DNA from 4 places in the Rhizobium sullae genome. Region 4 is predicted to be linked to each of the others. Evidence: predicted binding sites of a transcription regulator. Region 4 holds the regulator's gene; each other region holds the start of a gene.
What was found. The regulator HrcA, encoded in region 4, represses chaperone genes, less so after heat shock. The targets are predictions, from matches to a motif close to GTTAGCACTCNCNNNNNGNGAGTGCTAAC.
Positions count from the first base shown of each region.

Region 1 (3,120 bases), on a different replicon from region 4:
CACCCGCTCTGATCGGCCGGCCGCCACAGAAGTGCCGCCGAAAGGGGGTCGTGGCCGTCTCCAAAAATATCGGCCTCAACCTTTATCACTTCGCCGACAACGCGTTTGACGACGAAACGACCCTCGTCGACTGCCGGCGTGATCTTTTCGATTGCCAGTCTTGCAGATGCCGCTGCCTCGCTGACAGCAGGTACTGCAACCGCGTCAATGATGGGAACGGATGACTGTCCTTCGAAAACGCGAAGCTCACCCGGTTTCAGCTTCAGTTGGGCGGCAAGAATCTCATCATCGTCTTGCGGGTTGATCAGCGGTAGGAACGAGGATGCGGCCTCACGCAAAAGATTGAACGGCGCGCTGACGCTGCGCCGCAGGTCGCGGTTGAGGACGACCACGCGCACTTTCTGTGAGCTATGCATATCCTCTTGGTCCGTCTGCATCAGAGCAACGGCCGGCGTTTGGCTGGTGGAGATGAGCTTGAGAGGCCGACGCGCGAAGCCGGCGGCCGTTTTGTTGGTCCAGGCATTGACGGCGCGGATATCGCTGGAAAGGTCGAACGCGCCCTGTTCGCGAAGGCCGCGCAGGCCGGTTCCATCCCCATGCATGGGATCGAGTGGTGTCGCGGCACCGTATTCGAAGCCCATCGGGATCATCAGGCCGCTGGCAAATGTGGAAGAGAGCCGCAGTGCCCGGACAGCCTTGCGCTGCAAAACCTCTTGGCTGTCGGTGCCGTGGGCCATGCGCTTGCCGAACGGCGCTTCAGGAAACGTGATCTGATAACCGATCTGCCTCTGGATCTGGTATTCGTCCATGATCCATCGCTCCTCGAGGTCCCACCATGCCAACGAGGAGAAGCTGCCATCAAAGCCGATGCCCTCCAGGGCCTTGCGATCCTTTAAGTCGGTGCCAGGTGTCCAAGCCAGAAAGGTTGTTTGCGGCGCCGATTTACGGCTCGACATGATAATGTTGAACCAGGCTTCTGGAGCCAGGCTTGCGATACCAAGGCAGCGAAAGCCTGCAATTCCGAGGTCTGTAAGCAGCCTCATCCGACTAAGCCAGTCGTCGATATGGCCCGGTTCACGTGTGAAATCGATGCGCCGGCTGCCGGCTTCGTGCGGGGGTACGCGCGGATCGGCGATGATCGATCCTAAAGGCTTATCAACGGCGACCCGATCAACGACCAGGTCGAGCATAATCTTGAGGTTGTTGTCTGTTGCTGCTTGGACCAAGTCTCTGACGGCGTCCGTGACGGAGTCACCCAGCCCTAATTCCGGATCGAGGCGATCGAAGCTTTTTGCGACAAAGACACTGGTGTTATGGCCACGTTCGAAAGGCGGAGCCGTCAGGACCGTGTCAAAGCCAAGGTCACTCGCATGCGCAAAGACCTCCCTCCACGCCTCCAACCCCTTCAACATCAGAGGATGCACGTAGTAAATCTGCGGCGGCAGTTGCGAGGTTCGCGACGCGAATTGGGGGCGCGTGTTCATCGTGGGTGCCTAACGGTTTACGCATTAACTGCAAGGCTACCGTGCTTGTTCCTTTGTGCTGTCGCAATTGGCCACCATTTCGGTACGTGGTGCAGGGTTGACCGGAGCTCTGACCGGAATGCAATTTCCCGAATGAGACGTCCGTTCTGGGCCAACTATCTTGAAAAGCCCCGATTGGCGCAGTCAGCAGTTCCCGATCACTGAATTGCGGCTTTTCATCTTAAGGGCGCGATGTGCCAAAGCATCGATAACGATGGCTTTTCAGTGCTGGGCTGCCCTTCGGCTGGAAATACGTGGCGCGTTTGAGCGCAAACTTGCCGAATGCGACCAAAACATGAATCAATCCTAGCACTCTCAACGTAAGACTGCTAAGATTGTCTATCGAGATCGGCCATTCGGCTGCGTTCTCGTTGAGGAACCCAGAAATGATTAGTACCATTTTTCGGCCGTTGCACGACCGTGTCGTCGTGCGCCGTATTGAGGCTGACGCCAAGACCAAGGGTGGCATCATCATTCCAGATACTGCCAAGGAAAAGCCGCAGGAGGGCGAAGTTGTCGCTGTTGGGCCTGGTGCGCGCGATGATGCCGGCCAGATCCAGCCGCTCGAGGTCAAGGCCGGCGACCGGATCCTGTTCGGCAAATGGTCCGGCACCGAGATCAAGTTCAACGGCGAAGACCTGTTGATCATGAAGGAAGCCGACGTCATGGGCGTTGTCGCCTAACCGTTTCTTCCATTTTATTTCCCTTCATGAAGACCATTGGGCGATCAGCCCGGGAGTTTTTCCATGTCTGTCAAACAAATCAAATTCGGTCGTGATGCGCGCGAAAAGCTGCTGCGCGGCGTCGATATCCTCGCCGATGCCGTGAAGGTGACGCTCGGTCCGAGGGGCCGCAACGTCGTGATCGACAAGTCCTTCGGCGCACCGCGCATCACCAAGGACGGCGTTTCGGTGGCCAAGGAAATCGAGCTTGAAGACAAGTTCGAAAACATGGGCGCCCAGATGTTGCGCGAGGTCGCGTCGAAGACCAGCGACATCGCCGGCGACGGCACCACGACGGCAACCGTTCTTGCCCAGGCGATCGTTCGCGAAGGCGCAAAAGCTGTTGCAGCCGGCATGAACCCGATGGACCTGAAGCGCGGTATCGACCTCGCCGTCACCGCCGTCGTCAAGGATCTGCTTGCCAAGGCGCAAAAGATCAATACGTCGGAAGAGATTGCCCAGGTCGGTACCATCTCGGCCAACGGCGAGAAGGAAATCGGTCAGTATATCGCTGATGCGATGCAGAAGGTTGGCAACGATGGCGTCATCACGGTCGAGGAAGCCAAGACCGCTGAAACCGAACTCGAAGTCGTCGAAGGCATGCAGTTCGACCGCGGCTACCTTTCACCTTACTTCGTCACCAATGCCGAAAAGATGGTGGCGGAGTTGGAAGATGCTTATGTGCTATTGCATGAGAAGAAGCTTTCCAACCTGCAGGCCATGCTTCCGATCCTGGAAGCCGTCGTTCAAACCGGCATGCCTCTGTTAATCATTTCCGAAGACGTCGAAGGCGAAGCGCTTGCAACACTCGTCGTCAACAAGCTGCGCGGCGGCCTGAAGATCGCCGCCGTCAAGGCTCCAGGCTTCGGCGATCG
Region 1 covers NZ_CP104144.1:557,405-560,524, reverse strand. Annotated here, with positions in the region: gene N2599_RS23325 (maltotransferase domain-containing protein) at 1-1,484, opposite strand, end outside; gene N2599_RS23320 (co-chaperone GroES) at 1,910-2,206, shown strand; gene groL (chaperonin GroEL) at 2,270-3,120, shown strand, end outside.
Region 1: N2599_RS23320 (co-chaperone GroES) is a predicted target of HrcA. The motif match lies at 1,829-1,857, and genes of this name have one in related genera.

Region 2 (3,120 bases), on a different replicon from region 4:
GACTCGAGCTTGATGCCGAGGTCTTCGGAGATCACCGTGCCGCCCGTCAGGATGGCGATGTCCTCGAGCATGGCCTTGCGGCGGTCGCCGAAGCCCGGAGCCTTGACGGCAGCGATCTTCAGGCCGCCGCGCAGCTTGTTGACGACGAGTGTTGCAAGCGCTTCGCCTTCGACGTCTTCAGCGATGATGAGCAGCGGCTTGCCGGTCTGGACGACAGCTTCGAGAACCGGGAGCATCGACTGCAGGTTCGAGAGCTTCTTCTCGTGCAGAAGGATGTAGGCGTCGTCGAGGTCAGCAACCATCTTTTCCGGGTTAGTCACGAAGTACGGGCTGAGGTAGCCACGGTCGAACTGCATGCCTTCGACGACTTCGAGTTCGGTTTCGGCGGTCTTGGCTTCTTCGACGGTGATGACGCCTTCGTTGCCAACCTTCTGCATGGCTTCGGCAATGTCGAGACCGACCTGCCGGTCGCCGTTTGCAGAGATCGTGCCGACCTGCGCAACTTCTTCCGAGGTCGAGATCTTCTTGGCCTTGGCCTGGAGATCCTTGACGACTTCAGCAACGGCAAGATCGATGCCGCGCTTAAGGTCCATCGGGTTCATGCCGGCGGCAACCGCCTTGTTGCCTTCGCGGATGATCGACGCAGCCAGAACGGTCGCGGTCGTGGTACCGTCGCCGGCGATGTCGTTGGTCTTCGAAGCAACTTCGCGGACCATCTGGGCGCCCATGTTCTCGAACTTGTCGTCAAGTTCGATTTCCTTGGCGACCGAGACGCCGTCCTTGGTGATGCGCGGAGCGCCAAAGGACTTATCGATGATGACGTTACGGCCCTTGGGGCCGAGCGTTACCTTGACTGCGTCAGCGAGGATATCGACGCCGCGCAGCATCTTTTCGCGCGCGGTGCGGCCGAATTTAATTTCTTTAGCTGCCATTTTGAAAACTCCAGAATAGGGTTGTCAGCAATTTCGGGAAAAGCGATCGGCTGGATCAGCCGATGATGCCCATGATGTCGGCTTCCTTCATGATCAGCAGATCTTCGCCGTTGATCTTGACTTCGGTGCCGGACCACTTGCCGAACAGAACGCGGTCGCCAGCCTTGACGTCGAGAGCGACGACCTTGCCGGACTCGTCGCGAGCGCCGGAACCGACGGCGACGATTTCGCCTTCCTGCGGCTTTTCCTTGGCGGTGTCCGGAATGATGATGCCGCCCTTGGTCTGTTCTTCAGATTCGACGCGGCGGACGACGACGCGGTCGTGCAGCGGACGGAAATTGGTGCTTGCCATTGTCTAATCCCTCGATCAAGTGACAGTGCGGATCTTCATCGATCCGGTGGACGTGCTAGCACTCCTCACACGAGAGTGCTAGCACCGTGGCTGAGATATGCCTCGCTGACGTGCGTGTCAAGCATTGGCCAATTCGCAACGGGACAGGCGACCGCATGCATGGGGATTTGCCGATCACGATCCGCTTATGCCCGTTTGGGGTGATGTCACGTTGTCAGCGGCTTAACGGTTGTCGGTAATGGGTTGGGATGAACAGTCCGGCCGTAAGCTACAAGAACCACCGCTTTCCACCGCAGATCATCGCCCGTGCGGTCTGGCTGTATTTTCGGTTCCCTTTGAGCCTGAGGATGGTCGAGGAGATGCTGCTGGAGCGCGGTATCGTCGTCTCCCATGAGACGATCCGGAGATGGGGTCGCAAATTCGGAACGGCTTATGCCGGCCTCAGTGCATTTTTGGGACACGGATATGCGGTAGCGGTTATTGGCGCAGATCGATGACGCCGAGTTCGTGCCACATCCACTCAAAACTGTATGTCGCCATAGGATCTGCCGGATTTGGCTGCCGTGAAGACTGGTTTTCGAGATATTTGAGCCATTCGGCGACCTTTTGTCGGCTAGCGGCTGATTTTGCGGCCTGACGCGGCGTCTTGTTGCCGAGCATGCCGACCGGCTGATCAAGGGTTTCACGATATTGCCGGTCCATGAACTGATGAACGACCTGCTCGGCAATTTCGGGCGGGATTTCAGGCGCGGGGGCTTCCTTTTCGCGTGCCGGCCGCTCGGCCATCATCTGTTCGACCGTGCGGATTTCTGTAAGCGGGGCGCGGACGAGATCACCGAGAGCCTGCTGGATCAAGGTCGTTCCATCTTGTGCGCGCTCTGCCGAGTTGGTCGCCAGGTGCAGGAATTTCCCCTTCAATTCCACATTTCCCCGCACCCGCGCCCCGTTTTCCATCGTAGTGTCGAAAGACGGTGCACTGCGTTTACGGGCGTCGTGCTTCGGCTTTTGCTCAAGCCAGTTCCAGAATTTTGCGTTTTCCTGCGACATGCCGGGAATGTTGCTAACCCGTGCGGCAACATCCTTCTGGGCAATTCCGGAGGCGAGCGGAAACCTGACGTCATGGAATATGAGCTCATCACCATCCGCGTTCTGCATCGATGGCAGCCCTGCGGCGCGTTCAAGCGTATCGAACAGCCATGAAAGCGTGAACATGGAGGCGGCGGCCTGAAGCTCCTCGTCCTTGATGACCGGCAGCTTCTTCGCATTCTTTTTGCCGAACATCTGCCGCAGGCCATCGAACAGCGCATCGGTGGCCTGCGGCGTGAACGGCAGAAGGCCTCCGGCGAAGACGTTTGTGCCCATGACGGGGACAATCCGGGCGGCGATCCTGTCCCACTGCTTGAGGGTACTTGTAGCTGTTCCCTCACTGACCGCGATCGGGTCACCACCACGAACAAGATCTCGCGCGGCGAGCGACTTGCCCGGCACGATCTCACTGACTTCGTAAAGGCTCATGACGGAAGTGCGCAGCGCCTTCATACAGTTTTTTGCCTGGGCATTTTCCTTCCAGCCGCGACGTTTGAGATATTCGTCGACGATGTTGCCGCCCTCGACCTCGAAGTCCTGGGTCAGGAAATCCTCGAAGGCGCAGCCCCAGAGCGTCATAGCCCAGTCGTCGCCAAGGATTTCGGCGATGTCCTCGAAGTCCATGTCGCCAGCATCCAGGACTGGCCCGAAATGGTCGTAGAACACCTCGTCAAAGCATTCGCGCCATTCTTCCCGGGCAAGGAACTTCATCAGACCTTTGAGGTCATGGCTGGTCGGCATGGAAGGTCT
Region 2 covers NZ_CP104145.1:181,603-184,722, forward strand. Annotated here, with positions in the region: gene groL (chaperonin GroEL) at 1-932, opposite strand, end outside; gene groES (co-chaperone GroES) at 988-1,284, opposite strand; partial or broken gene N2599_RS34965 (IS6 family transposase) at 1,533-1,721, shown strand; gene N2599_RS34970 (DUF7986 domain-containing protein) at 1,762-3,111, opposite strand; gene N2599_RS34975 (recombinase family protein) at 3,095-3,120, opposite strand, start outside.
Region 2: groES (co-chaperone GroES) is a predicted target of HrcA. The motif match lies at 1,339-1,367, and genes of this name have one in related genera.

Region 3 (3,120 bases), on a different replicon from region 4:
TGATCAAGGTCGGAACAAGGCGCTTATGTGAGACGTCAGGCGGTTGCGCCGGTCACGGCTTTCCACTGCGCCATTGCGCGGATCCGATGGATGTGGATGGCGAGGGCTGAGTTTTTCTGGTGCGGGGGGACGAAGAGATTTCGGAGTGCCGAAAAGATCGATATGAACCGTTGCAAGCCGCCGACGGATCGAAATCCCTGCATCATCCGCTCCCGTTTTCGAAGCGGCACGTGAGAATTCTCGGCTCGATTGTTCAGGCCCTTGTGCGATCGATGTTCGACGGCGGGCATCACCTCCCGTCTTGCAGCACCATATGAGCGCAATTTGTCGGTGACGATCCGCTTCGGCGTCAGGCCTTGCTTCTTCAGCAGCCTGACCAGCAATCGCCTGGCGGCTTGGGTATCGCGGCGGGCTTGAACGATCTCGTCGAGAACGTAACCGTCTTGGTCAACGGCACGCCAGAGCCAATGTTTGCGGCCGCCGATGGAAATCACCACCTCGTCCAGATGCCAGATATCCTTTCGCGAAGGCCTCTTTCTGCACAACTGCCTGACATAAGCCGTTCCGAATTTGCGACCCCATCTCCGGATCGTCTCATGGGAGACGACGATACCGCGCTCCAGCAGCATCTCCTCGACCATCCTCAGGCTCAAAGGGAACCGAAAATACAGCCAGACCGCACGGGCGATGATCTGCGGTGGAAAGCGGTGGTTCTTGTAGCTTACGGCCGGACTGTTCATCCCAACCCATTACCCGACAACCGTTAAGCCGCTGACAACGTGACATCACCCCTACCACATCTGCTGCAGATCCTGGCCAACTACAAGGGCGAGAAGGTTTGTTACGGCGATGTTTGTGTTGCTCCGCAGACGAATGTTTCGAACGGTGCCACGCCGAAGGCGGAGCAGGAGAACCCGGCTGAAAGAGGAGCTCTTGAATGACCTTCTATTCCATTTGCACCAAAGCTCGGCGTCTTCTCGTTGCGAGGGGCGCTAATCGCCAGCTCAGATGAAGGACGCTTCCGCGAAGCATCGCCAAACGGGCATAAGCGGATCGTGATCGGCAAATCCCCATGCATGCGGTCGCCTGTCCCGTTGCGAATTGGCCAATGCTTGACACGCACGTCAGCGAGGCATATCTCAGCCACGGTGCTAGCACTCTCGTGTGAGGAGTGCTAGCACGTCCACCGGATCGATGAAGATCCGCACTGTCACTTGATCGAGGGATTAGACAATGGCAAGCACCAATTTCCGTCCGCTGCACGACCGCGTCGTCGTCCGCCGCGTCGAATCTGAAGAACAGACCAAGGGCGGCATCATCATTCCGGACACCGCCAAGGAAAAGCCGCAGGAAGGCGAAATCGTCGCCGTCGGTTCCGGCGCTCGCGACGAGTCCGGCAAGGTCGTCGCTCTCGACGTCAAGGCTGGCGACCGCGTTCTGTTCGGCAAGTGGTCCGGCACCGAAGTCAAGATCAACGGCGAAGATCTGCTGATCATGAAGGAAGCCGACATCATGGGCATCATCGGCTGATCCAGCCGATCGCTTTTCCCGAAATTGCTGACAACCCTATTCTGGAGTTTTCAAAATGGCAGCTAAAGAAATTAAATTCGGCCGCACCGCGCGCGAAAAGATGCTGCGCGGCGTCGATATCCTCGCTGACGCAGTCAAGGTAACGCTCGGCCCCAAGGGCCGTAACGTCATCATCGATAAGTCCTTTGGCGCTCCGCGCATCACCAAGGACGGCGTCTCGGTCGCCAAGGAAATCGAACTTGACGACAAGTTCGAGAACATGGGCGCCCAGATGGTCCGCGAAGTTGCTTCGAAGACCAACGACATCGCCGGCGACGGTACCACGACCGCGACCGTTCTGGCTGCGTCGATCATCCGCGAAGGCAACAAGGCGGTTGCCGCCGGCATGAACCCGATGGACCTTAAGCGCGGCATCGATCTTGCCGTTGCTGAAGTCGTCAAGGATCTCCAGGCCAAGGCCAAGAAGATCTCGACCTCGGAAGAAGTTGCGCAGGTCGGCACGATCTCTGCAAACGGCGACCGGCAGGTCGGTCTCGACATTGCCGAAGCCATGCAGAAGGTTGGCAACGAAGGCGTCATCACCGTCGAAGAAGCCAAGACCGCCGAAACCGAACTCGAAGTCGTCGAAGGCATGCAGTTCGACCGTGGCTACCTCAGCCCGTACTTCGTGACTAACCCGGAAAAGATGGTTGCTGACCTCGACGACGCCTACATCCTTCTGCACGAGAAGAAGCTCTCGAACCTGCAGTCGATGCTCCCGGTTCTCGAAGCTGTCGTCCAGACCGGCAAGCCGCTGCTCATCATCGCTGAAGACGTCGAAGGCGAAGCGCTTGCAACACTCGTCGTCAACAAGCTGCGCGGCGGCCTGAAGATCGCTGCCGTCAAGGCTCCGGGCTTCGGCGACCGCCGCAAGGCCATGCTCGAGGACATCGCCATCCTGACGGGCGGCACGGTGATCTCCGAAGACCTCGGCATCAAGCTCGAGTCCGTTACCCTCGACATGCTCGGTCGCACCAAGAAGGTTTCGATCTCCAAGGAAAACACCACGATCGTCGACGGCGCCGGCGCCAAGTCGGACATCGAAGGCCGCGTTGCCCAGATCAAGGCGCAGATCGAAGAAACCACCTCCGACTACGACCGCGAAAAGCTGCAGGAACGTCTTGCCAAGCTCGCCGGTGGTGTTGCCGTCATCCGCGTCGGCGGCTCGACGGAAGTCGAAGTGAAGGAAAAGAAGGACCGCATCGACGACGCCCTCAATGCGACGCGCGCTGCTGTTCAGGAAGGTATCGTCCCCGGCGGCGGCGTTGCCCTGCTCCGTTCCTCCGTCAAGATCACGTCCAAGGGTGTGAACGACGACCAGGAAGCCGGCATCAACATCGTTCGCAAGTCGCTGCAGTCGCTGGTTCGCCAGATCGCTGACAACGCTGGTGACGAAGCTTCGATCGTCGTTGGCAAGATCCTCGACAAAAATGACGACAACTACGGCTACAACGCCCAGACGAGCGAATATGGCGATATGATCGCCATGGGTATCGTCGACCCGGTCAAGGTCGTCCGCACGGCTCTGCAGAACGCAGCTTCGGTTGCTTC
Region 3 covers NZ_CP104146.1:142,551-145,670, reverse strand. Annotated here, with positions in the region: partial or broken gene N2599_RS37120 (IS6 family transposase) at 36-786, opposite strand; partial or broken gene N2599_RS37115 (TlpA family protein disulfide reductase) at 795-941, shown strand; gene groES (co-chaperone GroES) at 1,234-1,530, shown strand; gene groL (chaperonin GroEL) at 1,586-3,120, shown strand, end outside.
Region 3: groES (co-chaperone GroES) is a predicted target of HrcA. The motif match lies at 1,151-1,179, and genes of this name have one in related genera.

Region 4 (3,120 bases):
CGCATCCGCGAACTGGTGATGATGGGAGGCGGGTTCTTCGAGGGCGGCAACATCACACCGGCCGCGGAATTCAACATCTATGTCGATCCGGAAGCGGCCGACATCGTCTTCCGTTCGGGCGTGTCGATCGTGATGATGCCGCTCGACGTGACGCATCAGCTGCTGACGCGGAAGGATCGCGTAAAGCGCATGGCCGATCTCGGTACGGCACCAGCGAAAGCAATGGTCGAAATGCTGGAGTTTTTTGAGCGCTTCGATGTCGAGAAATATGGCTCCGACGGCGGGCCGCTACACGATCCGACTGTCGTCGCCTACCTGCTAAAGCCGGAGCTTTTCAAGGGCCGTGACTGCAATGTCGAGATCGAGGTGAAGTCGGAGCTGACCGTGGGCATGACGGTCGTCGACTGGTGGCATGTGACCGACCGTAAGCGCAATGCCAAGGTGATGCGCCATGTGGATGCGGACGGCTTCTTCGATCTACTGATCGAGCGCTTCGCCCGCATCTGATTTTCAGACTGATCGTTGAGGCGTCTGAGAGATCAGGCGTCCTTTTCGGTGAACGCCGTATTGATATCCGCTTCAGCTGCCTTCGGGCCGCCCTTGGCGACGCCAACCATTGCCGGGCGAAGAACCCGCTCGCCGATCGTGAAGCCTGCCTGAACGACCTGGACGACCGTGTTGTTCGGCACTTCGGCATTCGGGACCTCGAACATCGCCTGATGGAAGTTCGGATCGAACTTCTGGCCGACCGGATCCAGCTTGCGGACGCCGTGACGCTCAAGCGCGGAGAGCATCGAGCGCTCGGTCATCTCGACACCTTCGATCAATGTGTCGAGGCCCGCCTCGCCCGCTTCCTTCGCTTCGGCTGGGATAGCATCGAGGGCGCGGCGCAAATTATCCGAGACGGCAAGCATATCGCGCGCGAAGCCCGCGACTGAGTAGGACTTTGCATCCTTCACATCGCGCTCAGTGCGACGTCGCAGATTGTCCATTTCGGCGGCAAGGCGCAGATAGCGCTCACGCAGCTCGACATTCTCAGCCTTGAGCACTTCAAGCGGATCCGGCTGTGGCGGCGCTTCAACCGTGGTTTCGTTCTCGACGTTTGCGGCAGCGTCGTCTGCGGCTTCAGCCGCGGCAGCGTCTGGTCCGTTTTTCGTCGTTTCGTCCGTCATGACGGTCTCCGGTAGTAGGTTTTCTTGAGATGCGCCCGATATCGAACTTCGATCGCAAAAAATCAAGTCTGCGTGACAAAGAAGGAGCAATTCGGGAGTTTACAGCGTGCCGCGCGCAAGTCGGGAAATCAGTTGCGCTGTGTAATCCACCATCGGCACGATGCGCGAGTAATTGAGCCGCGTCGGACCGATGACGCCAACGGCGCCGACAATGCGGTCGTCATCATCGCGATAGGGCGCAACAATCAGCGAGGAGCCGGAAAGCGAAAAGAGCTTGTTCTCAGAACCGATGAAGATACGCACGCCCGGGCCGGTTTCGGCCAGATTCAGCAGCTCGATTAGGCTGTCCTTCTTTTCGAGATCGTCGAAAAGCATGCGCAGACGGTCAAGGTCCTCCGCGCCTGCCAGGCCCTCGAGCAGATTGGATCGGCCGCGAATGATAAGCTGCGGTGGCTTGCCTTCATCCGCATCGCCAGACCAAACGGCAATACCGCGCTCGACAAGGTCCCTGGACAACGCATCAAGCTCGTGGCGGACGTTCTCCTTTAAGTGACTGAGCTGCTTGCGCAATTCCGGCAAAGTCTGGCCGGACATATGGGCATTGAGGAAATTCGCGGCCTCCGTCAGCTGCGACGACGTAACGCCTGCTGGCAATTCGATAATGCGGTTTTCGACCTGATCGTGATCGCCGACGAGCACGGCCAGCGCCTTGGTGGGCTCCAGGCGGATGAACTCGACATGCTTGAGGACCGGATCGCTCTTCGATGTGATGACGAGCCCCGCGCCCCGCGAAATGCCGGACAGCATCCGGCTTGCCTCGTTCATCATCGTTTCCACAGGAGCGTTAAGGCTTTCAGGACGAACCTGGCGGTCGATGTTCGCACGGTCCTCGGCGGAAAGGTCGCCGACCTGCATGAAAGCATCAACGAAGAACCGGAGGCCGCCCTGCGTCGGCAGGCGTCCCGCGCTGACATGTGGCGAGTAGATCAGGCCTAGCGCTTCCAGGTCGCTCATCACATTGCGCACGGAAGCGGGCGATAGCGACATAGGCAGGATGCGCGAGAGATTGCGGGAGCCGAGCGGCTCGCCACTTTCCAGATAGCCCTCGACGATGCGGCGGAAGATTTCCTTAGAGCGTTCATCCAGCGCCGCAACGGCATCCGAAACCGACGTCGACCTGAACCCCATGAATTTCCTTTGACCTGCGCGCTGATGACGATCCCTAAAATATAGCCGTTCTCGCCCTCGTAGCAAAAGGGAATTTGCAAATGGTTGCCGCCAATCGTAGAAGCGGTCGATACCATTGAGCACTTCACGACGTTATCCGAAAACCGCTTAACGCATTTCGGCATCATGCTTCAGGAGATTAGAATGCGGCCTTCAGGCAGAAAAACCGACCAGATGCGCAAGGTCACTTTCGAGCGCAATTTTTCAAAGCATGCGGAAGGTTCCTGCCTCGTGAAATTCGGCGATACGCATGTGCTCTGTACCGCAAGCCTGGAAGACAAGACGCCGCCGTGGCTGCGCAATACAGGAAAGGGCTGGGTCACGGCCGAATATGGCATGCTACCGCGCGCAACCGGCGAGCGCATGAAACGCGAGGCCGCAGCCGGCAAGCAGGGCGGGCGCACGCAGGAAATCCAGCGCCTCATCGGCCGTTCGCTCCGTGCCGTCGTCGACCTTAAGGAACTCGGCGAACGCCAGATCACGCTCGACTGCGACGTTATTCAGGCTGATGGCGGTACGCGCACGGCCTCCATTACGGGCGCCTGGATTGCGCTGTACGACTGCCTGAAATGGATGGAGGCCCGCAACATGATCAAGGTCGAGCGCGTGCTCAAAGATCACATCGCCGCAATTTCCTGCGGTATCTTCGCCAGCCAGCCGGTGATCGACCTCGATTATCTCGAAGATTCCTCCGCAGAAACCGATGCGAACTTCGTCATGA
Region 4 covers NZ_CP104143.1:11,406-14,525, reverse strand. Annotated here, with positions in the region: gene N2599_RS00070 (nucleoside hydrolase) at 1-507, shown strand, start outside; gene grpE (nucleotide exchange factor GrpE) at 540-1,172, opposite strand; gene hrcA (heat-inducible transcriptional repressor HrcA) at 1,272-2,360, opposite strand; gene rph (ribonuclease PH) at 2,544-3,120, shown strand, end outside.